2 regions of the Pseudarthrobacter sp. As-47 genome follow, and region 2 is predicted to be linked to the other one. Evidence: predicted binding sites of a transcription regulator. Region 2 holds the regulator's gene; the other holds the start of a gene.

Region 1 (19,592 bases), 1.4 Mb from region 2:
AAGATCAGCGCCGCCGGAGACGGCAAGAACTACGGCGCAGCCTACGGAAGCAATGAAGCCGACCTGATCATCTGGCTGCGCCAGCACGGGGAGAACCTGTACTCCCAGGACGGCAAGCTCGATTTCGACACCGCCACGGCCGCGTCCTTCTGGGAACGGCTTAAGGAGCAGCGCGACTCCAAGGCAAGCCCGCCGGCCACGGTGGCCACAGAGGACTCCGGCGCCGGACTCGAGGAGAGCCTCTTCGGAACCAACAGGGTGGGCATGGCATGGTGGTGGACCAACCAGCTCGGGTCCCTGGAGTCCACCACCGGGAGCAGCATCAAGATGCTCCGTGCACCCAGCGTCGACGGTTCAGCGGCTGAGAACGGGATGTACTACAAGCCCACCATGTTCTGGTCCGCCTCCTCACGCTCCAAGCACCCGGAAGCCGCGTCCACCTTCATCAACTACCTGGCCAACAGCCCGGAGGCCGGGGCCATCCTGATGACGGACCGCGGCGTTCCCACCAACACGGACATCGTTGAGAGCATCACGCCGTCCCTGAAGCCTGCCGACACCACGGTGGTGGGCTTCCTGAAGGACATCGCACCCGACATCAAGGATGCGCCGCCTGTTCCGCCGGTAGGCGCGGGCAGCGTGCAGAACGTCATCAAGCGCTACACCGATGAGGTGCTCTACGACCGCCTCACGCCCCAGGCGGCCGCTGACGCATTCAAGAAGGAAGTTGAGGGAATGCTGGCCAGCGCCAAGTAACACCCTGCGGTAAGACACGAATGTGGCCCCCTCCGAAGAGGGGGCCACATTCGTGTCTAGCGGGACTGGTCCCGGCAGGAGTGGCTAGAAGCCGCCCATACCGCCCATGCCACCCATGTCGTCGCCACCGGCAGGAGCAGCGTTCTTCTCCGGCTTGTCGGCAACAACTGCCTCGGTGGTGAGGAAGAGGCCAGCGATGGAAGCCGCGTTCTGCAGGGCAGAGCGGGTGACCTTGACGGGGTCGTTGACGCCGGCGGCCAGCAGGTCGACATACTCGCCGGTGGCTGCGTTCAGGCCGTGGCCGGCGGGCAGGCCGCGGACCTTGTCCACCACAACGCCCGGCTCCAGGCCGGCGTTGAAGGCGATCTGCTTGAGCGGAGCGTCGATGGCCACGCGGACGATGTTGGCGCCGGTTGCTTCGTCGCCGGACAGCTGCAGGTTGGCGAATGCCTTGGCGCCGGCCTGGATGAGGGCCACGCCGCCACCGGCGACGATGCCTTCCTCAACGGCAGCCTTGGCGTTGCGCACGGCGTCTTCGATGCGGTGCTTGCGCTCCTTGAGCTCAACTTCCGTTGCGGCACCGGCCTTGATGACTGCAACGCCGCCGGCCAGCTTGGCCAGGCGCTCCTGCAGCTTCTCGCGGTCGTAGTCCGAGTCGGAGTTTTCGATCTCGGCGCGGATCTGGGAAACGCGGCCGGCGATCTGGTCGGCGTCGCCGGCACCCTCGACGATGGTGGTCTCGTCCTTGGTGACAACAACCTTGCGTGCCTGGCCCAGGAGTTCCAGGCCGGCATTTTCCAGCTTCAGGCCGACTTCCTCGGAGATGACCTGGCCGCCGGTGAGGACGGCGATGTCGGCAAGCTGTGCCTTGCGGCGGTCGCCGAAGCCCGGAGCCTTGACGGCGACGGACTTGAAGGTGCCGCGGATCTTGTTGACAATCAGGGTGGCCAGGGCCTCGCCCTCGATGTCCTCAGCGATGATCAGCAGCGGCTTGTTGGACTGCATGACCTTTTCCAGGACAGCAACCAGTTCCTTGACGTTGGAGATCTTGGAGTTGACGATCAGGATGTACGGATCCTCGAGGACCGTTTCCTGGCGCTCAGCGTCGGTAACGAAGTAGGCCGAGATGTAGCCCTTGTCGAAGCGCATGCCTTCGGTGAGCTCAAGCTCCAGGCCGAAGGTGTTGGACTCCTCGACCGTGATGACGCCTTCCTTGCCCACCTTGTCCAGGGCTTCGGCGATGAGTGCACCGATTTCCTCGTCACCGGCGGAGATGGACGCCGTGGCGGCGATCTCTTCCTTGGTTTCGATCTCCTTGGCGGAGTTCAGCAGTTCGGCGGTGACGGCCTCAACGGCCTTCTCGATGCCGCGCTTGAGGGACAGCGGGTCGGCGCCGGCAGCAACGTTGCGCAGGCCTTCCTTCACCAGTGCCTGTGCCAGGACGGTGGCGGTGGTGGTGCCGTCGCCAGCGACGTCGTCCGTCTTCTTGGCAACTTCCTTGACCAGCTCGGCGCCGATCTTCTCGTAAGGATCGTCCAGCTCGATCTCCTTGGCGATGGAAACACCATCGTTGGTGATCGTGGGGGCGCCCCACTTCTTCTCGAGGACGACGTTGCGTCCACGCGGGCCGAGGGTGACCTTAACGGCGTCGGCGAGGATGTTCAGGCCCCGCTCAAGGCCGCGGCGTGCCTCTTCATCAAATGCAATGATCTTGGCCATAACGGCAGTAGTCCTTTCGGGACAGTCGTTAAGAATGAACCTTCGCTGCAGTGCCCGCGACGGACGACCCGTTTCCGGCGGCCTCTGTATGCCTTCGGGTGTGGGTCTCACTCCAGTTAGGTGTTTCTTCGCTCCTCGACCGCTGCCGGCGCCGCCGGCCGAAGCCACGCTTTGCTTAGCAGTCGGTACGTCAGAGTGCTAACTCAATAATTAGCACTCCCCACGTGAGAGTGCAAGCGAATAACAAGCGGAAAGCGTCCTGGCGGGCGCGTCTTCGCCGAGGGCGATCAGCCGGCGGTGCGGCCTGCCGTTTCAACGCCGGTGGCCGCGGGATTGTTGTCGGCGCCGTATGTGAACACCGTGTAGGCGGCCGAGGTGATGTCACCGTTGGCATCGAAGGCAAGTGGGCCCGATTCGCCGTCGTAATTGATGTCCGCACCGGACGCCTTGCCTGCCAGGCATTCTTTATAGCTGGCGCATGGTGCCGTTCCAGCCGGGCCTGTTCCGCCAGCGGTCCCGCCGGATACCGAGACCAGGCTCGCGGCGATTGAACGCCCGGAGTCGTCCTCGGCCTTGGCCGCTGCGAGCGCGGCAAGGGTCACGGCGTCGTACGTCTCCGCTGCGAAGGACACGTCCTTCAGGGCCGGATCGATGCCCAGCAGCCGTTCCTGGAACCCTGCCGAGGGAAGCTGCCCCGGGACAACCGCACGTGCACCGTCCAGGGCCCTGGTTCCCAGCCGGGAGCCATACCGGCTGAAGGCGCCGTCGCTCAGGATAAGCCTTGAGCCTGCGAGGGCGGCGTTGTTGAGCTCAGCGAGGGCGCCCTGCGCGCCGTCACGGGCCACCAGGATCACGGCGTCGGGTTGCGCCTCGCGGATTGAGGCAGCCGCAGATCCCGCGTCACCCGGTGTGAAGCCCACCGCTGACAACACGTCCAGGCCCGCCTGTTCAGCGGACGCGGAGACGGCCGCGGAGACATCGCTGCCGTAGGAGCCTTCCTGGTACACCACGGAGATGGTTGCGGCGCCGGCGTCCTTGGCGAGCTTGGCAAGCACGGGTCCCTGCGCGACATCGGCGGCGGCCGTCCGGAAGTAGTATCCGCCGCTGGCTATGCTGCTGAGCCCGGCCGCGGTGTTGGCAGGCGAAATCAGTGGCGTCCGCGCCCTGGAGAGGATGTCGACGGCTGCGGAGGCGTGGCTGGAGTCGGTGGGGCCAATGACCACATCCGCTGTGGCCTGGACCAGGGACTGCGCCTGGGACGCTGTGTCCTGGCCTGTTTCAACGGGGAGAAGTTCCACCGGCCGGCCCTTGTGCCCGCCGGCAGCGTTGATTTCCTTGACGGCAAGCTTGGCGGCAGCAAGTTGGGGACCGTTCAGGAAGCTGTTGGCACCGGTGTTGTCCAGGATGAGGCCGACCCGCAGCGTGCCGTCACCTGAGGCCTCCGCCGGTTCCGTGCGCGCGTTTCCGGTCACCCCGGAACAGCCGGTAAGGGCGAGAGTGCCGCAGAGGGCTGCGGCGAACAACGGACGGATGGGTGCAGCGGAGGAAAACGGGTGCTTCACTCGGCCGGCCGGACGCTTTCGGCCTGCGGGCCTTTCTCGCCTTCGCCAACTTCGAGTTCCACGCGCTGGCCCTCGTCCAGTGCGCGGTAGCCCTCGCCCTGGATGGCGGACCAGTGGACAAAAACGTCGTCCCCGGAGCCGTCAACGGTGATGAAGCCGTAGCCTTTTTCCGCGTTGAACCATTTGACGGTTCCTCGTGCCATGATGACCACTCTTTCCGTTAGGTCCGGGATGCTGCGCCGGTGCCGCCGTGGCTCGAAGCCCGGAATTCACTCTAGCCAATGCTCGCCGGCAGCGCCGGGGCACAGCATGGCCGGCCGCAAACGTTATTCAGGCGTGACCCCGGCCTTCACCCGTGCGGATGTGGCGTGAGGCGCCCTGTTGGGAACCCCGGCCTACCGGTATCCGGGGCCGAGCACCACCACCAGGGGAACCTGGAATTCGGTGCTCTCCACCACGGTGGGGACGCCCACAAGTTCCGCGAGGGCCTGCGCGTTGGCCTCCTGCGCCGCTCCCGCGTAGAAGATGATGGAGCCCTGCTGGGGTGCCCCTGCCCAGTTGCCTACCTGGCCCAGTGTCCACCCGTCCGTCTGCAGGGTTCCGCCCACGCGGCTGGCCAGCCCGGCAGTTCCGGCAGCGTTGTAGACCGCCACGGCCTGGGCCTTATCCACTGTTGCGGCCTGCGCAGTGCTCTGGGGGCTGGACGATGTCCCGTTTCCTGCCGCGCCGGCAGGTTCGGAGGAAGGCGACGGCTCAGGCTCGGTGGAGGGGACGTCTGACGGGTCCGGCGCGGCGGACGGAGTCGATCCGGTTCCGGCCAGCGGTGCTGCTTCCAGGCTCGACGACGCCTGGGTTGCCGGACCGTCGAATCCGAGCCTGGGCAGGATCAGGAAAGAAACCACGCCGATGGCCAGCGCAGCAATCCCCGCAGTCAGGATGGGCCAGAGACGGACCCGCGCCGGAGCGGAGGCTGTGCGGTGTACACCTTGTCGCGACGCGGTCTCCGGGACCTTGTCGAATTCATCGCGGGCGTATTTGGTCATGGGAGAGAGACATCCTTGTGTGTAGCTGCTGAGGACTCAGCGTGAGCGTCTTATGCGTCGGACCCCAGTCGGCGTGCAGTGCGTGCACGGTGACGCGAAGTACGTAGTCTACGCAATCTCTTGACCAGCATGGGGTCATGCGCCAGCGCATCCTCGGTGTCGATCAGGGCGTTGAGGAGTTGGTAATAGTGCGTGGCGGACAGATCGAACAGTTCCCTGATGGCCTGCTCCTTGGCGCCCGCATACTTCCACCACTGCCGCTCCAGGGCGAGCATCTGCTGGTCCCGCTCGCTCAGCGGCGACTCCCGCAGGGTGAAATCCGCCAGCAGGGCGTTCCGTTGTTCCTGCGCCGGCAGGTGCTCCCGAGCTGGCTCCGCCACGGCGCACTCTCCTTAGCTGGTTACGTAAAATGTCTGACCCCCATGCTACGGACGAACAACACCATTGTCATTTGCGCATAGCCCCGCCGCACACACCGTACGGTCCGGCCGGCGCCTCCCGCCGCCTGCAAGAATGGACTGATGTTTGAATTGGACGCCTTGTTTGAGCTGGAGCAGGAACCTGCAGGCAGCACCGGCTTCGCCGGGCTGGCGCAGCTGCCGCTGGCAGAGCTGATGGCCCCGGACTGGGCCGCCGCACTCTCCGGCGTGGACGCCCAACTTCGCGCCGTTCTTCGCTTCGCGGCAGGCGAAGTGGCGGACGGTCACCGGGTCCTGCCGGCGCCGTCGAACGTCCTGCGGGCCTTCCGCCAGCCCCTTGCGGACGTGAAGGTGCTGATTGTGGGACAGGACCCCTACCCCACGCCGGGGCACGCCGTCGGGCTGTCCTTCGCCGTTGACCCGCACGTCCGGCCCATTCCCAGGAGCCTCGCGAACATCTACCGGGAGCTGGAGGCCGACCTGGGAATCCCGCCGAGGGTGCATGGTGACCTCTCCGCATGGGCCGGGCAGGGGGTACTGCTCCTGAACCGGGTGATGACGGTACGGGCGGGATCTGCGGGATCCCACCGGAGGAAGGGCTGGGAAGACATTACGACGGCGGCCGTCGAGGCGCTGGGCGCGCGGCGGGCACCGGACGGGTCACCCCTGCCGCTGGTCGCGGTTCTGTGGGGGAAGGACGCCGAGAGCGTGCGCACGCTGCTGCCCGGGGTCCCGGCAGTGTCCAGCGCGCACCCCAGCCCCTTGTCCGCGTCACGGGGTTTCTTTGGCTCCCGCCCGTTCAGCCGCGTCAACAAGCTCCTGCGGGAGCAGGGGGCCGCGGACGTAACCTGGGAGCTTCCGGCGGTGCCCTAGCTTAGGCTTGCCTTATGAGCATTGTTCCCGCCTCCACCAGCGCCAGCAAGAAAAGCCGCCCCCAGGTCAACCTCACGGTGGTCCGCCGGGAACAGCTGGCGCCGCAGATGGTCCGGATTGTCGCGGGCGGGGACGGTTTCGCCGATTTCGTCAATAACGGCTTTGTTGACCGGTACGTCAAGATCGTCTTTCCGCAGCCGGGGGTCCCGTATCCCTCACCCCTGGATCTGTGGAGCATCCGGGAAACCATGCCCCGGGAACAATGGCCTTTCACGCGCACATACACCCTCCGCTGGGTGGATACCGCGGCCCGCGAACTTGCCATCGACTTTGTGGTCCACGGCGACGAGGGGCTGGCTGGCCCCTGGGCGGCCAGGGCCGAGCCAGGCGACACCCTGACTTTCACCGGCCCGGGGGGTGCGTACAACCCGGACCCCAAAGCCGACTGGTACCTGTTCGCCGGAGATGAGGCGGCCCTGCCCGCCATCGCCGCCTGCATTGAATCCCTGCCGGCGGAAGCGGCCGGCGTCGCGTTCCTCGAGGTCGATTCCGACGCCGACATCCAGCCGATTGCCGCACCGGCCGGGCTGGAACTGCACTGGCTCTTCCGCCGCGGTGTCCCCGCCGGCCAAAGCAACCTCCTGGTGCAGGCCGTTGCGGAGGCTGACTGGCCCGCGGGGAGGGTGGACGTTTTTGCCCACGGCGAGCGGGGGTACATGAAGGCACTCCGGGATGTCCTGTTCGTCCAGCGCGGACTGGACCGCAAGCAGGTGTCCCTGTCCGGCTACTGGGCCAGGGGCCGCGTCGAGGACGTCTTCCAGGCCGAGAAGAAGTTGCCCGTAGGTCAGATCTAGGAGGACAGATCCAGGCCGGCCCGGTCAGCGGCGGCGGGCCCGCCGCCGCTCGTTGCTGGCCAGGCTGCGGGTCAGCGGCCTCGCGAGGGTATCGCCCAGCACGATCCCCCCGGCAGTTCCCAGGACGATGGCACCGGCGTTGAGCATCCCGCCGGCGCCGAGCAGGATCTCGGCTTCCTCGATGGTCAGGACGTACATGGAGCGGAAAATGGTGAGGCCGGGCAGCAGGATGAGTGCCGCCGGCACCGCCACCACCAGCTGGGGTGCGCCCATGCGCAGAGCGACCACCCGTGCGAGCAGGCCGATCACCACGGCAGCCAGGGCCGGCGAGAACCGGTCGCCAATGCCCAGCAGGCCGCCGCCCAGCAGGACCAGGTACCCCGCGACGCCCACCGCCGCGGTGGGCAGCAGGAGCTGCCAGGTTGTCTGCTCGGTCACCCCGATGGCCATCACCGCCACGGCAACCAGGATCACCAGCACCCACAGGTCGTAGGCGGGCGGGAAGGTCTGCGTCACGTCGATTGCCTGCATGCTGGTCAGCTGGCCCACCACAAAAGCGACGGCGATGCCCGCTACCAGCGCACCAAAGGTCAGCAGGGTGGAAAGGAACCGCCCCGCCGCGGTCACGGGGAAGCCGTTGATGGCGTCCTGCACGGAGGAGACCAGCCGGCCTGTGGGCAGGAGCAGGAGGATTCCGCCCACCACCACGATCGCCGGAGAGGTGGTCAGCCCAAACTGCCACAACAGCAGAGCCAGCAGGGTCACCGCGAAGGAGCAGCTGGCGGTGGTGAAGAAGTCCGGCACGCGCCAGCGGCCCAGCTGGCGGGCCAGCAGGCTCACGCCGATGTTGACGGCGAACGCAATGGCGGAGGACACCGGCCCGCCGCCCAGCACAGCAACGAACGCTGCGGCAAAGACCCCGAACGCCGCCGTCACCATCCAGCGGGGGAACGGCTTGGGACTGGTGATGGCCTCATCCAGCCTGCGGATCGCCTCGTCACGCCCCACTCCCCCCGCAACGATGTCCGTCACCAGCTGGTGGACCTTGGCCAGGCCTGCGTAGTTGTTGGTCCAGGACCGGACCACCCGCAGCAGCGCAATGGGGGTTTGGTCCTTGGGCGCGTAGTTGATGCCCACCGACTGGTTGGTGATGTCCACTTCGATGTTCTTCAGGCCCAGCGCCGCCGTGACGGCAATGATGCTGGTTTCAACCTCCAGGGCACCAGCACCGTAGCGGAACATGGTTTCGGCCAGGTGCAGCGCGAAGTCCAGGGTCTTCCGGGCGGACGTGTCCACGCCGCCCACCTGGATCATGGGGTTCGCATAGGGGCTGCCGGTGAGCCTGTCCACGATGCTCATGGGAGCAGTGGGCGGGTTCTCGCCCTGGACCAGGCGCCGCAGCATCCTTTTCGCCGCAGCATTCTGCCGCAGCTGGGAGGGGGTCAGAGGCTCGGTTTTGGGCAGGCCGTCCGTGCGCGGCGGTGCCTTCGGTGATGGCGTTGCCTTTGGTGATCCGCCGCCGGGATAGTCAGGCCGGTCGGTCATGGGTCCCTCCTCCCGTTGTGGTGGTGTGCAGCGTGTGTGCTGCGGAGCGCGTCAGGCGGAGCGCCGCAGGGGCAGCTTGCCCAGCAGGAGGCGGGCGGCCCCCGCTGCGGCGCGGGCAAGCCTGTTGGCGCGGAACACGGCAGGGCGGACAGGCATCACAAAGTCGCCCACGAGCTGGAACACTTCGCCGCCGAAGCCCTTCTTGAACTCGTAGCCGCCGTGGCCTTCCTCGTCCTGGCCGGAGATGCCGAACGTACCGTAGAAGTTGTACCGCGGGTAACCCTTCTCAAGGGCGTGGAGCATCATCCCCCAGTACAGCGAGGTGGCTCCGTTGAAGTAGATGTAGTCCTGCACGGTGCCGCCGATGACGCAGACCACTTCGTCGCCGTAGCAGACGAAGTGGATGGCGGCCACCGTGGCAACGCCAACCGAATCCGGAAAACGTTCGATGTCCTTCAGGCTTCGCTCGTAGCTGTCCACCAGGCCCTGGACCACTTTGAGCCGGTTGGCCTTTTTCTTGCTGCCGGTCTCCTCCACCTCGCGGCGGAGCTCTGCCGCGGTTTCCGATTCCGCGGCCAGCCGCTCCGTAATGGATTTCCGGTAGGCGGGAATGTCAATCTTGGCCATCATGAGCTTGGTGAACTCGGCCGACGTGGTGCGGAGCAGCTGTTCATAGTAGGCGCGTTCGCGGTAGACAAAGCCCTTTTCGTCGCCGGCCCGGCTTAGGGCGCCGTAGAACTCATCAAGGGTCTCCAGTGTTGCCTGCTCCAGGAAAACACCGTTCTTTTCCGCTTTGCGGATGGCCTTCCGGGTGCGGTAGCTGGTTCCCATGATCAGTTCCTCCGCGTCCTGGATGCCTTCCAGGCTCTTGATGAACATCCAGTTCACGTTCACGAAGTTCATGTCCAGCCCCTGGTGCTGGAACCCCAGCCCGCCGAGCTGTGCCACCAGCGGCCTGTTGTCCTCCACTTCGGGGTGTTCCGCGCCGTCGGCATCGCGGGCTATGTACCTGAGGTTCGGGGAGATCCGGAGCTCGGCGGCTTTCCGCTCCGCTGCGCGTTTGCGGAGGAGTTCGACGACGGCGCGCACCAGTCCAGGGTCCGTGTAGTCCATCAGGGGGCCCTTGGCGCACTCGCACACCGTGTAGCCGAGGCGCGTGGTGGTGTAGTTCAGTTTGCCGGCCGCCACCAGTTCGCCGTCGCGGCGCACTCCGAAAAGTTCAACCTGCTGTCCCCGGGCACGCTGGAACCGGGCGAAGTCGAGGGACTGGAGGAAGCTGTTCTGTGGGTGCTTCAGCGCGAACTGCTCGAATTCGGCGTCGCTGAGCATGGCGAACTCCAGGTCGGCGGCGGATATTGCAGTCAAGGGATTACCTTCTTCACGGATGGGGGCTGGCATAGGCAGGATGTGGGCGGGGCCCGGCGGCGGGTGGCTGGGCAGTCAGCTGCGGCCGGTCTTCCGGGTCAGTAGAACTGCTGGCCGGTGCGGGCAGTTTCGATCCGGCGGAACACCTTCTCTGCTCCCTTGACCCAGAGCCGGTGCTTCAGGGGCGAGAGAACGTAGTCGTGGCAGCCGACAAAATCGGTGACAGTCTTGGTGAAGCTGGTCTTGAACATGCCCATCCCGTAGAGATTGTGGCTCTTGTCCTTGATCTGTGAGGCCGGCGGGGTGCCGCAGAAATCGTATTCAGTGCAGCCGAGCTCCTGCATGCGCCGGATGGCAGCCCACTGGACGAGGTGCGAATCGCCGTACTGTTTGCGGTTCTGGGTGGAGCCGCCGTCCTTGTAGGTGGCTTTGGCACCGTAGTTGATGACGAAGGCTCCCACACTGGGTTTCCCGTCTTCATAGGTGAAGAAGAAGTTGCCCTGGCCGCGGTTGCAGAATTCGTCCCAGAACGCAGCGTAATACGCGTAGCTGCGCAGGGGCATGGAGCCCTTGGCATTGACGGTGTCCGCCATCAGGTCATAGAGGGCCCGGTAGGTTTCCGGACCGTGTTCCTTGCGGACCACTTCGCAGCCTTCCCGCTCGGCCCGTCGGATGGCGTTACGCGCCCGGGAGGAGATGGCCTTGAACACCACTTCTTCGGGGCCGGAGATATCCAGCAGCGCAGTGGAGTCGTTGGACTGGATGTTGGGCGCCTTGGCCAGGCCCGCCACCTTCAGGTGTGCCTGGGCTTCCTCCGAGTCAAGGATGTCCGGCTCGATCTTGATGGTGAAGACGTTGAGCTTCCGGCTGAGCACGAAAGCCGCGCAGGCCTCCAGCGCCGCTTTGAGGTCCGCCGCCGCCGCCAGGTCAGGTCCCTTGATGAGGTACCACAGCCGGCCCAGCACGGGGAATTTCTTTTCGAGCACCAGGTTGTAGCTGGCCGATCCACCGTTTTCGAGGACCAGGAACCGGACTTTCCAGCCACTGCCGTTCTTTACCGAAGCGTAAGCGGCGGACTGCAGCATGTTGCCGCCGTTGGGGTTGGCCGTGACGTGCTTGTCCCAGTTTTCAATCTCTTCGGCTGTGGCAAAACGTGCGGTAAATTCTCGCAAGGGGGCCGTGTCCAATCGGTTTCGTGCGCGGTTTCGGTACTCGTGTCTGCGTGCGGACATGCAGCCTCAAGTCTAAAGCCTGAAGCCCCCACGGCTTTTCAGCAGCCGGCCCGTGCCTGCCGCGGCCCGTGCCCTTGACTCGGGTGGACCGGTTGGCAAGGGTGGAGGCATGCAGCCTAACCGTGAAGAGTTGTCATCCCCGCCGGATGGAAGCGGCCAGCCGTACAGCGCGCGGGTCCAGGCAGCGGTGCTGGCCGGATTCCTGGTGGCATCCTTCCTGGTGGCCGGGCTCGGCGGATTCTCCACCGTTGACAATGTGGACGGGTGGTATGCCACGGCTGACAAGGCGCCCTGGTCGCCGCCCAACTGGCTCTTCGGCCCGGTATGGACCCTGCTCTACACAGCCATGGCGGTGGCTGCGTGGCTCGTGTGGCGGAAGAGGGCTCCCAAGACCAGGCCGGCGTTGACGGCCTACGCGGTCCAGTTGGGCCTGAACCTCGCCTGGACTCCGGTGTTCTTCGGCCTCTATCCCGCTATGGGCACGGCCGCCCTGTGGCTGGCCATGGCCATTATCGTGGCCCTGATCGCCGCGGTCACGGTGACGGTCCTCTACTTCGGCCCCATCAGCCGGACCGCGGGACTGCTGCTGCTCCCCTACATTGCGTGGCTGGTCTTTGCGTCCACCTTGAACTGGTGGGCTGCCGTCCACAACTGAAGGTTCAAGCTGTCAGCATTCGACGACGTTGACGGCGAGGCCGCCCATGGCCGTTTCCTTGTATTTGGAGCTCATGTCCTTGCCGGTCTCGCGCATGGTCACGATCACCTCATCCAGCGAGACGCGGTGGGACCCGTCGCCCCAGAGCGCCATCTTCGCGGCGTTGATCGCTTTCGCCGCCGCGATCGCGTTCCGTTCGATACACGGGACCTGGACCAGCCCGCCGATCGGATCACACGTCAACCCCAGGTTGTGCTCCATCGCGATCTCCGCCGCGTTCTCCACCTGCGCCGGAGACCCGCCCATCACCTCAGCCAGGCCCGCAGCGGCCATCGACGACGCCGACCCCACCTCGCCCTGGCACCCCACCTCGGCACCAGAAATCGACGCCTGCTCCTTGTACAGCACCCCCACCGCGCCCGCGGCGAGCAGGAAACGCACCACGACGTCGTCGCGGTCCTCCTGGGACGCGTTCTCCATCCCGGGTGCGAAATGCAGCGCGTAATACAGCACCGCCGGAATGATCCCCGCCGCCCCGTTCGTCGGCGCCGTCACCACCCGCCCACCGGAGGCGTTCTCCTCATTCACCGCAAGAGCAATCAAATTAACCCACTCCTGCCAATACTTCGGATCATGGAACTCGTCCCCGGCCCCATTCTCGTCACCGGCGCCGCCGGGCCGGGCGCTTTCCTTCCGCAGCCGGTCATACCAGTCCGGGGCACGGCGCCGGACCTTCAACCCGCCCGGCAGCACACCCTCCCGCTTCAGGGACGCGGCCACGCAGCCTTCCATGACCGACCAGATATGCAGCAGCCCCGCCCGGATCTCCCCCGGGGTGCGGCTGTCCTCCTCGTTCACCCGCATCACATCGCTGATGCCCAGGCCCGTCTCCCGGCAATGCTCCAGCAGCTCCGCAGCGGTCCGGAACGGCAGCGGCAGCTCTTTCTTGGACTCCTCCAGCTCCAGCAGCGCCGCGTCCTCCTCACCCTCACGGACAATGAACCCGCCGCCCACCGAAAAGAACGTCGCCGCATGCAGTACCTCGCCGGCCGCGTCGGAGACCGTGAACGTCATCCCGTTCGTATGCCTGGGCAGGACCGTCAAGGGCCGCAGCACCATGTCCTTCACCCCGTACGGCAACGCCACCGCACCAGCGAGCTGGAGGGTCCCGGTCTCAGCGATCGCGGCCAGCCGCTCCTCCACCTCACCGGGCAAGATCAGCTCCGGATGGAACCCCTCCAACCCCAGCAAAATGGCCGTCATCGTCCCATGCCCATGACCCGTCGCCGCCAACGACCCATACAAATCCACCCGCAACGACGCCACCCCCGCCAGCACCCCCGAAGCCTTCAACTCCTCCGCAAACACAGCAGCAGCCCGCATCGGCCCCACAGTATGAGAAGACGAGGGTCCGATCCCGATCGAAAAAAGATCAAAGACGCCAACAGCCATGGTGGTTCCTAACTAAAGAGTTCGTGGTGGGTTGGGTGCGACCGGCCGAATTCCTCCGCGGGCTCGGTCGCGAAGACGCCCGCTAAGCGGACGTGACGCTCCCTTAGACGCCCGCCTCCGGAATCCGCCCAGCCGCCTACGCCGTCACCTAAGGTGACAGGACCGCGAGGGGCCGGCGGAGCCGGACTTTTCGAAAGCGTGCTCCCCACCGTCTCCCTAACCTCGCAAGCTCGGCCAGGGAACCCTGACGGCGTGGGCCCAGGGCACGCGGAAAATGTCCGGTCCGGCGTCCCCGGACGTAAGTCAGGCCGGGTGCACCTACGTGGCGCGCTTGTAGAACGGGAGATCGACGACGACGAACGGCTCCGCCTTGCCCCGGAGGTCGATGTCCAATGCCGTGCCGGCCTGGGTGAACTCAACGTCAACGTACGCCATGGCGATCGGATACCCGAGCGTGGGTGAGGGCTGCCCGGAGGTGACTTCGCCTACGGGCTTGCCGTCCTTGAGCACGGGGTAGTGTGCGCGGCCGGCGCGCCGGCCCAGTCCTTTGAGTCCCACAAGCCTGCGGCCTGCGGAGGAGCCGGCCCCGGCCTCCTTCTTGGCGGCCAGGGCGGCCTTTCCCACGAAGTCGCCTTCCTTGGAGAGGGCGACGACGGGTCCCAGGCCTGCGGCGAAGGGGTCACCCTGCAGTGAGAGCTCGTTCCCGTACAGCGGCATCCCCGCTTCAAGGCGGAGGGAGTCGCGCGAAGCCAGCCCGGCCGGCGTCAGCTCCCCGTCCTCCGCGATGGCGGCGAGTGCCTGCCACAGGGCGGGGGCGTCGTTGTTCGCCACAAAGATCTCGAAGCCGTCCTCACCGGTATAGCCGGTACGTGCAAGCAGGAGCTCCTGCCCGGCGCCTCCCACCAGGAACGGAACCTCCACGGCGGCGTAGTACTTCAGCTCCGTGACCAGGCCGTGCCGGGCAGCCGGTACAAGGCGCAGCAGCAGCTCCTGTGCCTTGGGACCCTGGACGGCGATCAGCGGGGTGGACGCGGAGGCGTCGTCCACGGTGACATCGAAGCCGGCGGCCCGTTCGGCCAGGGCCGCGGCCACCACCTTGGCGTTGCCTGCGTTGGGAACCACCAGGAAGCGGTCGGTCCCGTCTCCTGCGGTGTCCGCCGCAGGGCGGCGGTAGGTGATGAGGTCGTCGATGATGCCGCCGTCCTCAGTGCAGATCAGCGAGTACTTGGCCTTGCCCACGGCCATGGCCGAGATCTTACCCACCAGCGCGTAGTCCAGGAACGCGGCGGCCTCCGGCCCGGTGACCCAGACCTCGCCCATGTGGGACAGGTCGAACAGGCCGGCGGCGTTACGGACGGCGTGGTGCTCGGCCAGTTCGGAGCTGTACTTCAGGGGCATCTGCCAGCCGCCGAAGTCGGTGAAGGAGGCACCGAGCTTGGCATGCTCGTCATAGAGGGCGGTGCGCTTCTCAGCCATGGCAGGCGTCCTCAGTTTTCGAATTCGGAGAGCGGCGGGCAGGAGCAAATCAGGTTCCGGTCTCCGGCGGCGCCGTCAATGCGGCCAACCGGTGGGAAGTACTTGTCCTGCTTGAGTGACTTCACCGGGAACACGGCCTGCTCGCGCGGGTACGCCCGGTCCCAGTCGCTGCTGATGGCGGCAGCAGCGGTGTGCGGTGCGTTCCGTAGCGGGCTGTCCGCCACAGTGAAGTCACCGTTCGCCACCTGGTCGATCTCGGCGCGGATGGCGATCATGGCTTCGATAAAGCGGTCGATCTCCCCCAGGTCCTCGGACTCGGTGGGCTCCACCATGAGCGTGCCGGCCACGGGGAAAGCCAGCGTGGGGGCGTGGAAACCGTAGTCGATGAGCCGCTTGGCCACGTCCTCCGCGGTGACGCCGGTGCGGGCGGTGAGTTCGCGCAGGTCCAGGATGCACTCGTGCGCCACCAGGCCGGCTTCGCCGGTGTACAGGACCGGGAAGAAGTCGTTCAGCCGTGCTGCCACGTAGTTGGCAGCGAGCAGTGCGGACTTGGTGGCCTCGGTCAGGCCCTGGCCGCCCATCAGCTTCACGTAGGCCCAGGAAATGGGCAGTACGCCCGCGGATCCGAACTTGGAGGCGGAGATGGGGACGTCGTTGCCTTCGGTCCAGGTGGCGGCGTTGCCGGGCATGAAGGGTGCCAGGTGTGCCTTGGCAGCAACCGGTCCGACGCCGGGTCCGCCGCCGCCGTGCGGGATGCAGAAGGTCTTGTGCAGGTTCAGGTGCGAGACGTCGCCGCCGAACTTGCCCGGCTGCGCCAGGCCCACAAGAGCGTTCAGGTTTGCACCGTCAACGTACACCTGTCCCCCGGCGGCGTGGACCGCGTCGCAGACCTCACGGACATCGGAGTCGTACACCCCATGGGTGGACGGGTAGGTGATCATGATGGCCGAGAGGACGTCCTTGTGGGCCTCGATCTTCGCTTCCAGGTCGGCGTGGTCGATCGTGCCGTCCGCAGCGGTGGCCACCACCACAACCTTCATCCCGGCCAGGACCGCGGACGCGGCGTTGGTGCCGTGCGCCGAGGCCGGGATCAGGCAGACGTTGCGCTGCTGGTCACCGCGGGAGTGGTGGTAGCCGCGGATCGCCAGCAGGCCCGCGAGCTCACCCTGGGACCCGGCGTTCGGCTGGATGGACACCTGGTCATAGCCCGTGATCTCGGCAAGGTCCGCCTCCAGGCCCGCAATCAGCTCACGCCAGCCCGCAGTCTGGGAGTCCGGGGCAAACGGGTGGATCGAGGCGAACTCCGGCCAGGAAATGGCTTCCATCTCGGCCGTGGCGTTCAGCTTCATGGTGCAGGACCCCAGCGGGATCATGGTGCGGTCCAGCGCCAGGTCCCGGTCGGAAAGGCGGCGGATGTAGCGCAGCAGCTGGGTCTCGGAACGGTGCGTATTGAACACCGGGTGCTGCAGGAAATCGGTGGAGCGTTCGACGGCGGTGTCCAGCGCGAAGGCTGCGTTGCCTTTCGCCGTGGCCGGGACGCCGGGGGTGTCCACGCCAAAGGCTTCGAGGACGCGGCCGGCAATGTCCGGCGTCGTGGTTTCATCGGTTGAGAAGCCGACGGTGTCGGCATCGATGCTGCGCAGGTTGATGCCCATTGCCTCGGCAGCGGCGACGATTCCGGCAGCCTTGCCCGGCACCGAAACGGTGACGGTGTCGAAGAAGCTGGTATGCAGCACATCGAGGCCTGCGGCCTTGAGGGACGCAGCCAGGCTCCTGGCGTGGGTATGGGCGGACAGTGCAATCGCCTTCAGGCCCTCCGGGCCGTGGTAGACGGCGTACATCGAGGCCACGATGGCGAGCAGCGCCTGGGCGGTGCAGATGTTGGACGTGGCCTTCTCGCGGCGGATGTGCTGCTCGCGGGTCTGCAGGGCAAGGCGGTAGGCCGGGACGCCGGCGTTGTCCTTGGAAACGCCCACCAGGCGGCCGGGCATCGAGCGCTCAAGGCCCTTTTGCACAGCCATGTAGGCCGCGTGCGGGCCGCCGTAGAACAGCGGGACGCCGAAGCGCTGGGCGGAGCCCACGGCGATGTCCGCACCCTGCTCGCCCGGAGGGGTGATGAGGGTGAGGGCCAGGAGGTCGGCGGCAACCGTGACCAGCGCACCGCGCTCCTTGGCCCCGGCGATCACCGCGGAGTGGTCCCAGACCCGGCCGGAAGCACCGGGCTGCTGCAGGACAATCCCGTTGATGGCACCGTCCGGCAGTCCCTGGGAAAGGTCCGCCACTTCAACCTCGAAGCCGAGCGCTTCGGCGCGGCCCTTCACAATGGCAATGGTCTGCGGCAGGCAGTCGGCGTCCAGCACAGTCTTACCGTCGCGGGCAGCGGCATTCTGTCCGGTGGACTTATTCGCCCGGCGCATCATCAGCACGGCCTCGGCCACGGCGGTGGCTTCGTCCAGCAGGGAGGCGTTGGCGATGGGCAGGCCCACCAGGTCCTGCACCATGGTCTGGAAGTTGAGCAGCGCCTCGAGCCGGCCCTGGGAAATCTCGGGCTGGTACGGGGTGTAGGCGGTGTACCAGGCCGGTCCTTCGAGGATGTTGCGGCGGATCACCGGCGGCGTCACGGTGTCGTAGTAGCCCTGGCCGATCATCTGCACGGCGGTCTTGTTCCTGGCGGCCAGCCTGCGGAGCTCCGCGAGGGCCTCCACCTCGCTCAGCGCGCCTGCCAGTTCCAGCGGGGAATCCTGCCGGATGTCCTTGGGGACGGCGGTATCCACCAGCGCGTCCACGGTGTCGTAACCCACTGCCTTGAGCATGGTGTCGACGTCGGACTGGCGCCTTGCGCCGATGTGCCGGTCAACGAAGGCTGCGGCAGAAACGGGTTCGGCAGAAGCAGGTGTGGTGGCGGCCGGGGCGGCGGAGGCCGGAGATACAGTCACGAGGAACTCCATAAATAGGGCGGCGCAGAGTACGCCACATCGATTCGTGTCCCTCCCCGCTCTGTATTGGACCTGAGAGTTTCCGCGTGGCCGGCCTGGGCCGGTCCCGCTTGCACCGTCGGTGAGCACAGCTGCCTGGATTTCCGGGACCGGATCTCAAAGCCGACAGCCTGCTGCTTTCCAGAGTTGCCTCGCCGCGGCGGTACATGGGCCTGTGAGATTCCTGGGGAGGTATTGCTCCTACGGCGCCTGCGTGTACCTTCTGGCAGAACTCTCCCGCCGCAGATCAAAGGCTATTGATTTGTAGTGTTTGTGGTTGCCGGTGACGGCCCACACATGGAGCAATTCTCCTACGCTGCGGGCCCGCGGGCAAATGCCGGTCAGCCCCTCAGCCGCTCCACTGCCGCCAGGAGCTCCTCCACGTCCTCCCGCCTGTTCCCGGGGTTGCCGGAGGGCCCGCTCTCCCACATGGCATTGAAGTACAGCCCATCCCCCATGTACAGCACCGCCTTGGCCATTGCCGTGCCCACGTCCTTCCCGATGAGGTCCAGCCAGTGCTGCTGGATGGCGGCGAAGCGGCGCCGTGCCTCCTCGTGCGCCACTTCCGCCAGGCGAGTGGCAGCAACGAAGGAGCGGTCCATGGGGGTGTCGGACCAGAGGGATGACCGGATGAAGTACGCGGCGGCGCCCTCCTTTGCGTCTGCCATCGCAGCGAGATCCTCCCCCGCCAGCTGGTCCAGCCGCTCGAGGGTGGCCGTGATCAGTGCTTCCTTGTTGGGGAAGTGGTAGAGCAGGCCTCCCTTGGAGACACCGGCCCGCCTGGCGACCGCATCGAGGGTGGCCGCCCGTTCTCCCACGTCGATAAGGAGCTCTTCAAAAGCATCGAGGACTGCATCTCGCGCGACGGGTTTCCTGGCCATGGTTCCCATCATGCACGGTGGGGATTCGATTTATTAACTCTACCGTCCAGACGGTACAGTTATTTCATGACACAGTCCGCCGCCTCCCAGCCCAAAAGCTTCCACCCCACCGCGTCCAACCTGCCCGCAGGCAGCCGCCCGCCGGGCAGCCGGCGGGACTGGCTGGCGCTGGGGTTGCTGATGTTTCCCGTCCTGCTGGTTGCTGTGGACAACACGGCGCTGACCTTTGCGCTGCCGGCCATCGCGAGCGCCCTGGACACGTCGGGAGTTGAGCTCCTCTGGGTCGTGGACGCCTACCCGCTGGTGCTGGCGGGGCTGCTGGTTGCCATGGGGAGCCTGGGCGACAGGGTCGGACGCCGGCGGCTGCTGGTCATCGGCAGCATCGGCTTCGCGGCGGTATCAGCAGCCACCGCCTTTGCCCCCAACGCGGGCTGGCTTATCGCAGGCAGGGCCGCGCTGGGCTTCTTTGGCGCCATGCTGATGCCCTCCACACTCTCGCTGATCCGGAACATCTTCACGGACCCCAACCGGCGGAGGCTGGCCATCGCGGTCTGGGCCGCAGGGTTCTCGGGCGGCGCCGCGCTGGGGCCGATCTTTGGCGGCTGGCTGGTGGAACAGTTCTGGTGGGGAGCAGTACTTCTGGTCGCAGTGCCCATCATGCTCCCCCTCCTGGTCCTGGGCCCCGCCTTCATTCCGGAATCCCGGGACCCGGCTCCGGGGAAAGTGGACGCGCCCAGCATCCTGCTCTCCCTGTTCACCATGGCCCCGGCGGTCTACGGGATCAA
Region 2 (9,367 bases):
ATAGCGGCCTCCCGCGCGGAGGAATGCTGGCGGGAACTCCCTTTAGGATGCGGTGCGGCAGGCCTTGACGTGGGACACTGGAGGTTGAAAATGTGCGGCCAGCCCGCGGGCCGCCCACGGCGCGCCCAGGCGGATGGCCGTGTGAATGCCAAGAGTAAGGACCCCTGCGTGTCTCCCATGGCCCGCACCGCACCGGTGCCCGCCGCGACAGATCCGGCCATTATTCGGAATTTCTGTATCATCGCGCACATTGACCACGGTAAGTCCACACTGGCCGACCGGATGCTGCAGTTCACCGGCGTGGTCCAGTCCCGGGACATGAAGGCCCAGTACCTGGACCGGATGGACATTGAGCGCGAGCGCGGCATCACCATCAAGTCCCAGGCGGTCCGCATGCCGTGGGAACTCGACGGCACCAGCTACGCGCTGAACATGATCGATACACCCGGACACGTTGACTTCACGTATGAGGTCTCCCGCTCCCTCGCGGCATGTGAAGGGGCGATCCTCCTCGTGGACGCTGCCCAGGGCATCGAGGCCCAGACCCTCGCCAACCTGTACCTGGCCATGGAAAACAACCTCACGATCATCCCCGTCCTGAACAAGATCGACCTCCCGGCAGCGCAGCCGGAGAAGTACGCGGCGGAGCTGGCCAGCCTGATCGGCGGAGACCCGGAGGACGTCCTGCGCGTTTCGGGCAAGACCGGCATGGGCGTGGAGGCGCTGCTGGACAAGATCGTCCGCGACCTGCCGGCTCCCCAGGGCGACGCCAATGCCCCTGCGCGCGCCATGATCTTCGACTCGGTGTATGACACCTACCGCGGCGTGGTCACCTATGTCAGGGTGGTGGACGGCATGCTGCACCCGCGCGAACGCATCCAGATGATGTCCACCCGGGCCACGCACGAACTCCTTGAGATCGGGGTGAGCTCCCCGGAACCAACCCCCTCCAAGGGCCTGGGCGTCGGAGAAGTGGGCTACCTCATCACGGGTGTGAAGGATGTCCGCCTGTCCAAGGTGGGCGACACCGTGACCAACCTTGCCAAGCCTGCCGCGGACTCGCTTCCCGGCTATGCGGATGCCAAGCCCATGGTCTTCTCCGGTCTGTACCCGCTGGACGGCACGGACTACCCGGTGCTGCGCGATGCGCTGGAGAAGCTGATGCTCAACGACGCCGCCCTGGTCTACGAGCCCGAAACGTCCGCCGCCCTTGGCTTCGGCTTCCGTGTTGGCTTCCTGGGCCTGCTCCACCTTGAAATCACGCGCGAGCGGCTGGAGCGCGAGTACAACCTGGACCTGATCTCCACCGCCCCCAACGTGGAATACGAGGTCACGCTGGAGGACAAGAAAGTGGTCCACGTGACCAACCCCAGCGAATACCCCTCCGGCAAAATCTCCGAGGTCCGTGAGCCAATGGTGGCCGCCACCATCCTGGCCCCGAACGAATTCGTCGGAGCCATCATGGAGCTCTGCCAGAGCCGCCGCGGTGTGATGGGCGGCATGGACTACCTGTCCGAGGACCGGGTGGAAATCCGGTACCGCCTTCCACTGGCCGAGATCGTGTTCGACTTCTTCGACATCCTGAAGTCCAAGACCCGCGGCTACGGTTCCCTGGACTGGAAGGCCGACGGCGACCAGGTGGCCGACCTTGTCAAGGTGGACATCATGCTCCAGGGCGAGCAGGTTGATGCCTTCTCCGCCATCACCCACCGCGACAAGGCCTACGCGTACGGCGTCATGATGACCACCAAGCTGCGCGAGCTCATTCCCCGCCAGCAGTTCGAGGTGCCCATCCAGGCGGCCATCGGCTCCAGGATCATCGCCCGCGAAAGCATCCGCGCCATCCGCAAGGACGTCCTGGCCAAGTGCTACGGCGGTGACATCTCCCGTAAGCGCAAACTGCTGGAAAAGCAGAAGGAAGGCAAGAAGCGCATGAAGATGGTGGGCCGCGTCGAAGTCCCCCAGGAAGCCTTCATCGCTGCGCTCACCACAGACGAGTCCAAGGACAAGGCCAGGAAGTAGTGGTTACAGCGGCCGGCAGTGCAGGAGGACCCTGCAGTGCCTAGCGTTCTTCCCCTGGGCGACCCGGCGCCGTCGGACGGTCTGCTGCCCCGCCAGGCAGCCGACGGTGCGGCGGACCGGGCATTCGGGCTCTATGTTCACATCCCGTTCTGCGCCGTCCGCTGCGGCTACTGCGACTTCAACACCTATACCGCCACGGAGCTCGGTGGCGGCGCCTCGCAGGATGCCTATGCCGCCACCGCGGCCTCGGAAGTGTCCCTGGCGGCCAGCATCCTTGCAGAATCCGGCCTCCCCGCGCGGCCGCTCAGCACAGTGTTCTTCGGAGGCGGCACGCCAACCCTGCTCCCCGCGGAGGACCTGGCCCTGATCCTGGGGCGCGCCATCGACCAGTGGGGCATCGAGGACGGCGCCGAGGTCACTACGGAGGCCAACCCGGACTCGGTCACCCCGGAATCCCTTGCCGTCCTGAAGGAGGCCGGGTTCACCCGGATTTCGTTCGGCATGCAGTCAGCCGTTCCGCACGTCCTCAAGGTCCTTGACCGGACCCACACGCCCAGCCGCGTGCCGCAGGTAGTGCAGTGGGCCCGGGACGCCGGGCTGGCCGTCAGCCTGGACCTCATCTACGGCACGCCGGGGGAGTCGCTGGACGATTGGCGGTACTCGCTCGAGACCGCCCTGTCCTACCAGCCGGACCACATCAGCGCTTACGCGCTGATTATCGAGGACGGGACCAAGCTCGCGGCACAGATCCGCCGTGGTGAAGTTCCGGGGATCGACGACGACGACCACGCCGACAAGTACGAGCTCGCCGATGAATTGATCACCAAAGCAGGCCTTGCCTGGTACGAGGTCAGCAACTGGGCCCGCACGCCCGGACAGGCCTGCCGCCACAACCTCGCCTACTGGCGCGGCGACGACTGGTGGGGGATCGGGCCCGGAGCCCACTCGCACGTGGGCGGTGTCCGCTGGTGGAACGTCAAGCACCCCACTGCCTACGCCGGACGCCTTGCACAAGGAATGTCACCGGCGGCGGGGAGGGAAACCCTGGATTCGGAAACCCGGAATATGGAGCGGGTGATGCTTGAGGTCCGCCTCCACTCCGGCCTCGAGATCGCTTCGCTCGGCGCCACAGGGCGGCGCGAGGTCGCCGGGCTGATCGCGGAGGAACTGGTGGATCCTGCCGCCGCTTTCGCGGGATGGCTGGTCCTCACGCTGAAGGGCAGGCTGCTGGCGGACGCGGTGGTGCGCCGGGTCCTGCCGGACTAGCAGTTTGTAGGCCGGGAACCGGTGCCGGGAGCCGGCGGGGACTACTTGATCCAGCGCAGGTTGTACGGGTAGCGGTGCGGCTGGCCCTTGTTGACATGGATGCCGGCTGCCACGGAGAAGCAGGTCAAGGCGATCCAGATGAGGGTGGCAATCACGGCAAAAATGTTGCCGACCACCGGAACAAACACCAGGATGTTCGCCACCACAGCAGCGATGGTGGGCGGCAGGCTGAAGTTGAGCGCTTCCTTGGACTCCTGCGCCGTGAAAGGGCCCCGGTCCCGGAAAATCAGGTAGATCAGCAGAGCCGGAACGCAGCCCAGGATTCCGCCGAAATGGGCCATGGTGGCCCACTGCCGGTCCTCGCTGGCTGTCAGGGGCAGCGCATTCGCCGGAACGCCATGGTATTCCGAACGGCCCTGGCCGCCCTGGGTGTCCCTGTGATCGCGTGCGTTTTCTGCCACAGTCTGTTCCTTCTGAAAGTGCAATGGAGATGGCTAAGAGTGCATAGAGGTTGCGCCAGCCTGCAACTACCGCAGGTTCCGCACTACCAAGAATACTGGCTGGACGCCCAGAAGTTGCCTTGGGCTCCAGGCGCAGCGGCAACGGGGTACCTGTCAGGGAACCGTGAGGAAATCAATGACTTCCTCTACCCTCCCCAGCAGGGAGGCTTCCAGGTCCGCGTAGGTGCGGACCGCACCCAGCAGCTTCTGCCACCCGAGACCGATGTCCTCCTTGGTGGCATGGGGCCAGCCGAACGCGGCGAGGATACCGGTCTTCCAGTCCTGCCCGCGCGGCACCACAGGCCATTTTTCGATGCCCAGGACAGCCGGCCGGATCGCCTGCCAGACGTCCACATAGGGGTGGCCTACGATCAGCACGTTCCCGGCAGCACCCGGCGAGGCCATGACGGCGTCCGCGATGCGCGATTCCTTGGAGTCCGGCACCAGGTGGTCCACCAAAACTCCGAGGCGCCGGCCCGGTCCGGGCCTGAACTCGGCTACCGCGCCGGCAAGGTCGTCGATGCCGTGGAGGGGTTCGACGACGATGCCTTCCACCCGAAGGTCGTCTCCCCAGACCTTTTCCACCAGTTCGGCGTCGTGCTTTCCCTCAACCCAGATCCGGCTGGCCTTGGCGACCTGCGCCCGCTGGCTGGCCACCCGGACCGAACCCGAGGCTGTCCGGCCGGCTGCAGCGGCGGGAGCTTGGCGGGGCGCCGGCGGGAGGAGCTTGATAGCCTGCCCTTCGAGGAGGAAGCCGAACCCCAGGCGGAAAGACCTGGACTTGCCGCGCCTGTCCTCGAGTGCCACCACATGCATGCCGCCGGACTTCTCCACGCGGGTCACGGCGCCCACCCAGCCGGACTGGACGTCCTCCAGCACCATTCCGCGCTCAACAGGCACTTCAGGCAGGGCAGCCCTGGACGGAGCGGACATGTCCTGGGGTCCCCAGTTCTGGTAATGCATTGATTCACTCCGCCTAGCGCTCGATCACAGGTCCGGAATTTCGCCCGGAGCGGTACCAATGCTAGCAACGGGCAGAGGCATAATAGACTGTTAGCACTTGGGCATGTCGAGTGCTAAACGATGGGCGGCACAGCGCGGGCGGCGCTGCCGCCCCAACCCTGGATGGAGGTGGAGTGTGAGCGAGCCACGCAAACTTGAAGTACTCCGTGCCATCGTGGAGGACTACGTCCATTCCCGCGAACCCGTGGGATCCAAAGCCCTGGTGGAGCGCCATCATCTCGGTGTGTCCAGCGCAACCATCAGGAATGACATGGCAGCACTGGAGGAAGAGGGCCTGATCACGGCCCCGCACACCAGCGCCGGGCGGATTCCGACAGATAAGGGATACCGGCTCTTCGTGGACCAGATCTCTGCCGTCAAGCCGCTCTCCCCGGCGGAGCGCCGCGCCATCCAGTCCCTGCTGGAAGGATCGGACGACCTGGACGATGTCCTGGACCGCACTGTCCGGCTCCTGTCCCAGCTGACCAACCAGGTTGCCGTGGTCCAGTACCCTCACTTGAGCAGGGCCCTGGTCCGGCATATCGAATTTGTCCTCCTCGCCCCGCGAAAGGTGCTGGTGGTGTTGATCGCCAACAGCGGCAAGGTGGAGCAGCGCGTTATCGACGTCGGCCAGGACCTGGGGGATGACGCCTTGGCGGGCCTGCGGGCACGCTTCCTCGGATCGCTTGCCGGAACGCCGCTGAGCCAGCTCTCCCAGTCCCTGCCTGCCGTGGTGGCCACGGCTGCCCCGGGGCAAAGGCAGGCGGCGCAGGCCCTCGCTATCGGCCTGGAAGCCCTGGCGCAGAGCAGCCGCGAGGAACGCATGGTCATGGCCGGCACAGCGAATTTGGCGCGGTCCAACGTGGACTTCCCACTGAGCATCGGCCCGGTGCTGGAAGCCCTGGAGGAGCAGGTGGTCATGCTCCGCCTGCTGAGCGAGATGGCGCAGGACCACCGCGGAGTGGCTGTCAGCATCGGCCGCGAGAATCCCTACGACGGACTGGCCGAGGCATCGGTGGTGGCCACCGGCTACGGCCCGGACAGCGCAGCAAAGATCGGCATTCTGGGACCAACACGCATGGACTATCCCACCACCATGGCCGCGGTCAGGGCCGTCGCCCGCTACCTTTCCCGGATCCTGGGCCCCTGAGGCCCGGCCGGGACCACTGGACACCCACAGCATTTCCAGCAGTCCAACTGCAGGCAGTACAACAAGGAAGAGATACGAACTTTGAGCAGCCACTACGACGTCCTTGGAGTCTCACCGGAGGCCACGGGAGAAGAGATCAAGAAGGCCTACCGCAAGCTGGCACGCACCCTGCACCCGGACGTCAACCCGGGTGAGGATGCGTCGGACCGCTTCAAGGCAGTAACCCACGCCTACGAAGTCCTGTCGGATCCCCAGAAACGCCGGGTCTACGACACCACGGGCAACGAAAACGGGACGGACAACGGCTTCGGCGGTGGCGGATACGCCGGCCAGGGGTTCGCTTTCCAGGACATTTTCGACACCTTCTTTGGTGCCGGCGGTTCCACCGGCCCGGCCTCCCGGGTGCGGCGCGGGCAGGACGCCCTCATCAGCGTCCGGATCGAACTCCGCGACGCTGTCTTCGGTGTGAACAAGAAGCTCGATGTGGACACCGCCGTCACGTGCCCAACCTGTGAGGGTTCCTGTTGCCAGCCCGGCAGCCATCCTGAACGCTGCGACATTTGCGGCGGCAGCGGCCAGGTCCAGCGCGCCGTCCGTTCCATCCTGGGACAGGTCATGACGGCAGCCCCGTGCGGAACCTGCGAAGGTTTCGGCACCGTCATCAAGGACCCGTGCACCGAGTGCAGCGGCCAGGGACGCATCCGGAGCCGCCGTTCGCTGACCATCAAGGTTCCCGCCGGCGTTGCCACCGGAACGCGGATCCAGCTTTCCGGCCAGGGCGAGGCAGGCCCGGCCGGCGGACCGTCCGGTGACCTTTACGTTGAGATCCGCGTGAACAACGACGCCACCTACGTACGCGACAACGACGATCTCCACGCCACCCTGCACATTCCGATGACGGCGGCCGCCCTGGGCACCGAAGTGAGCCTGGAAACGTTCGACGGGCCACAGGAAATCGACGTCAAGCCCGGGACCCAGTCCGGTGAGATCATCACTCTTCGTGGACTTGGCGTCACCCACTTGCGCGGTTACGGCCGCGGTGACCTCAAAGTGCATCTCCAGGTTGAGACGCCCGCCAAGCTTGATGCCGCACAGGAAGAGCTCCTGCGGCAGCTGGCCAAGATGCGCGGTGAACAGATCACAGAGGGCAAGCTTGCGGCCAGCGGCGGCATGTTCGCCAAGCTCCGGGACCGGCTCGGTAACCTGTAGCGGTGAGCAACCCTGTCTTTTTCACCCCGCCCGGGTCCCTGGACCACATGGTGGCGGGGCAGGTCTTCGTCCTCGAGGGGACCGAGGCGCGGCACGCCGTCACGGTCAAGCGGCTCACCCCGGGTGAGCCGCTCGACATCGTTGACGGAGCCGGAACGCGGATGAGCGGACGGGTGCTTGCGGCCACGCCCGCACGACTGGAGGTGGAGTGCGCCTCAGTGGCTGTTGAGGAGCGGCCGTCCACGAGGCTGGTGCTGGTGCAGGCCCTGGCCAAGGGCGACAGGGATGAACTCGCCATCGAAACGGGCACTGAACTCGGGATCGACGCCGTTATACCCTGGCAGTCCGAACGGTCCATTGTGCGGTGGAAGGGCGACCGGGCGGCCAAAGCCCACGCGAAGTGGCAGTCGGTGGTGGCGGCGGCAGCAAAGCAGGCGCGCCGCGCGTGGGTCCCCGAGGTGCGTCCCGCCGTCGACACCGCCGCGCTGGCCGGCCTAGTGGAGGCCGCGGGGCTGGCAGTCATCCTGCATGAGGACGCCGTGCGCCCCCTGCGCGCGGTTCTGGAAGCCTCTTTGGTCGCGGACGGAACGGAACCCCGTGAAGTGCTGCTGATCGTCGGGCCGGAAGGCGGCATCAGCCCCAGGGAAGTGACCAGGCTCTGCGGGAAAGGCGCCGTCACCGCCCTGCTGGGGCACCATGTCCTGCGCTCGTCAACGGCCGGACCGGCCGCCGTCGTGCTTGCCAGCGACATCCTGGGCCGGTGGACCGCCCCCTCACCCTGACCAGCCAGGCGTGTCCCGGCCGGGTAGGCTACCGGACCTTGAAAGCCCGCGAATCCTCATTCTGGTCCGGCTGATCCCCGGTACCGGCCTGTGCCACCTTCAATTCGTAGTCCCCGGCCGGAAGTGTGAGGGCCAGCGTAAACAGTCCTGCCTGCCCTGGCTCGGCGGCCGCCGTCGTCTCCCCAGTCAGGAACGGGACCTTGCTTCCGTCATCTTCCGTCCGCAGGATCTGCCAGCGGAGCTTGCCTCCGGACAGGGTGCTGCGGCCGGTGATCTTGACGCTCCCGGCCGCCACTTCTGAGTTCTCCTGCGGATCAATGATCCAGACTGGGGCCACCATGCCGGCGGCCCTCGTCATAAGGTCACCCAGCTGGATATGGCCGAAAGCAACGTAGTCCGTGTGCCCGTCCACCAGGATCCGCACGCGGATCTGCTGCCCGGAATCGATAAGCCCTGAACTGGCCGCAGCAGCGCTGGCCGTATACACAAGTTGCTGGACAGCGCGGCCGGCCATATCGGCGTCGAGGTTGCTGTTGAAGGCGTCCTCAGACACATCCACCGTGATGACGTCCTTGCCGGAGATGGACGTGGCCAGCTTGCCGGGATTCTGCCAGGGGGTGAAGAAATCCGGGTCAAGGGGCTTGTCCGACATCATGGCCCGCAGGGCCCTCGTTACCGGATTCTCCTGCTCAGGCACATCCCTGAATTCCCGGTAAAGGAAGATGCTGCTGTTGCTCCGGCCAATCCAGTAGACCGGGGCCTTGTTGGACGACTGCGTGGTTTCGAGCGGCGCGCTCGTGGAAGGCGCGGTGCCGGTGGCGGCAGGGCCAGAGCCCAGAAGGGTAGTGGGGGAGGGGTCCGGCTCGGCCAGGCAGCCCGTCAGGAGCGGAGCCGCCAAGAGAACCACTGCCAGGACGGCAGGGCGCACAATGCCGCCACGTCGTCCTGCCCTGCGGGGCGCAGCAGATTCCGGCACGTTTGTTGCCTGTCCTTCCATGAATGGCTGGCCGCTCCCCAAGCGGCAATCCAGCAGCGGCTGGATTTCCAGCATGGCACAGGGCCCGGAGCTGAAAGGCCGGATACGGGCCTCGGGGAGGAACTGCAACGGGAACGATATGAGGCCGATATGAAGTTGATACCTAATGGCGGAACGGGCGGCGCCGTCCAGGCTTCCCGAAGGGTCTTGCCGTTCCCCTTTTCAGAGGTTGATGGGGTCCTGGCGTAAGATGGAAGGATCGCTGGTCGAGGCGCAACCGGTCCATCGTCGAAGGGCCCTGTCGCCGGCCGCCAGCAGCGGGAATTGTCCGGTACTTTGAGGGGATCACGGGCCTGCGGGCCACCACTATGACTGAATCAGCGAATGGCAAGCGCCGGCTCAACACGGGAGAAGGCGCTGCGGGGGAATTTCCCCATTCCCTCCCCGGCAGCCGGACCGA

Evidence for each region. Region 2 encodes HrcA, which represses chaperone genes, less so after heat shock. Its sites were predicted from a motif close to TTNGCACTCGNNNNNNNCGAGTGCNAA; they were not measured.
Region 1: groL (chaperonin GroEL) is a predicted target of HrcA. The motif match lies at 2,651-2,677, and genes of this name have one in related genera.

What each region holds. Positions count from the first base shown of each region.
Region 1 is NZ_CM177088.1:926,760-946,351, reverse strand. It holds gene AC4BCK_RS04405 (ABC transporter substrate-binding protein) at 1-756, shown strand, start outside; gene groL (chaperonin GroEL) at 841-2,475, opposite strand; gene AC4BCK_RS04395 (ABC transporter substrate-binding protein) at 2,763-4,037, opposite strand; gene AC4BCK_RS04390 (cold-shock protein) at 4,034-4,240, opposite strand; gene AC4BCK_RS04385 (LytR C-terminal domain-containing protein) at 4,433-5,080, opposite strand; gene AC4BCK_RS04380 (DUF3263 domain-containing protein) at 5,131-5,460, opposite strand; gene AC4BCK_RS04375 (uracil-DNA glycosylase) at 5,602-6,372, shown strand; gene AC4BCK_RS04370 (siderophore-interacting protein) at 6,387-7,226, shown strand; gene AC4BCK_RS04365 (threonine/serine exporter family protein) at 7,251-8,771, opposite strand; gene AC4BCK_RS04360 (peptidoglycan bridge formation glycyltransferase FemA/FemB family protein) at 8,823-10,169, opposite strand; gene AC4BCK_RS04355 (lipid II:glycine glycyltransferase FemX) at 10,235-11,368, opposite strand; gene AC4BCK_RS04350 (TspO/MBR family protein) at 11,478-12,023, shown strand; gene AC4BCK_RS04345 (L-serine ammonia-lyase) at 12,036-13,475, opposite strand; gene gcvT (glycine cleavage system aminomethyltransferase GcvT) at 13,794-14,951, opposite strand; gene gcvP (aminomethyl-transferring glycine dehydrogenase) at 14,963-17,899, opposite strand; glycine riboswitch at 18,078-18,176, opposite strand; gene AC4BCK_RS04330 (TetR/AcrR family transcriptional regulator) at 18,268-18,807, opposite strand; gene AC4BCK_RS04325 (MFS transporter) at 18,874-19,592, shown strand, end outside.
Region 2 is NZ_CM177088.1:2,296,238-2,305,604, reverse strand. It holds gene lepA (translation elongation factor 4) at 169-2,022, shown strand; gene hemW (radical SAM family heme chaperone HemW) at 2,059-3,288, shown strand; gene AC4BCK_RS10650 (DUF4870 domain-containing protein) at 3,330-3,749, opposite strand; gene AC4BCK_RS10645 (DUF3097 domain-containing protein) at 3,903-4,751, opposite strand; gene hrcA (heat-inducible transcriptional repressor HrcA) at 4,927-5,940, shown strand; gene dnaJ (molecular chaperone DnaJ) at 6,022-7,149, shown strand; gene AC4BCK_RS10630 (16S rRNA (uracil(1498)-N(3))-methyltransferase) at 7,152-7,931, shown strand; gene AC4BCK_RS10625 (GerMN domain-containing protein) at 7,960-8,907, opposite strand; gene AC4BCK_RS10620 (PhoH family protein) at 9,276-9,367, shown strand, end outside.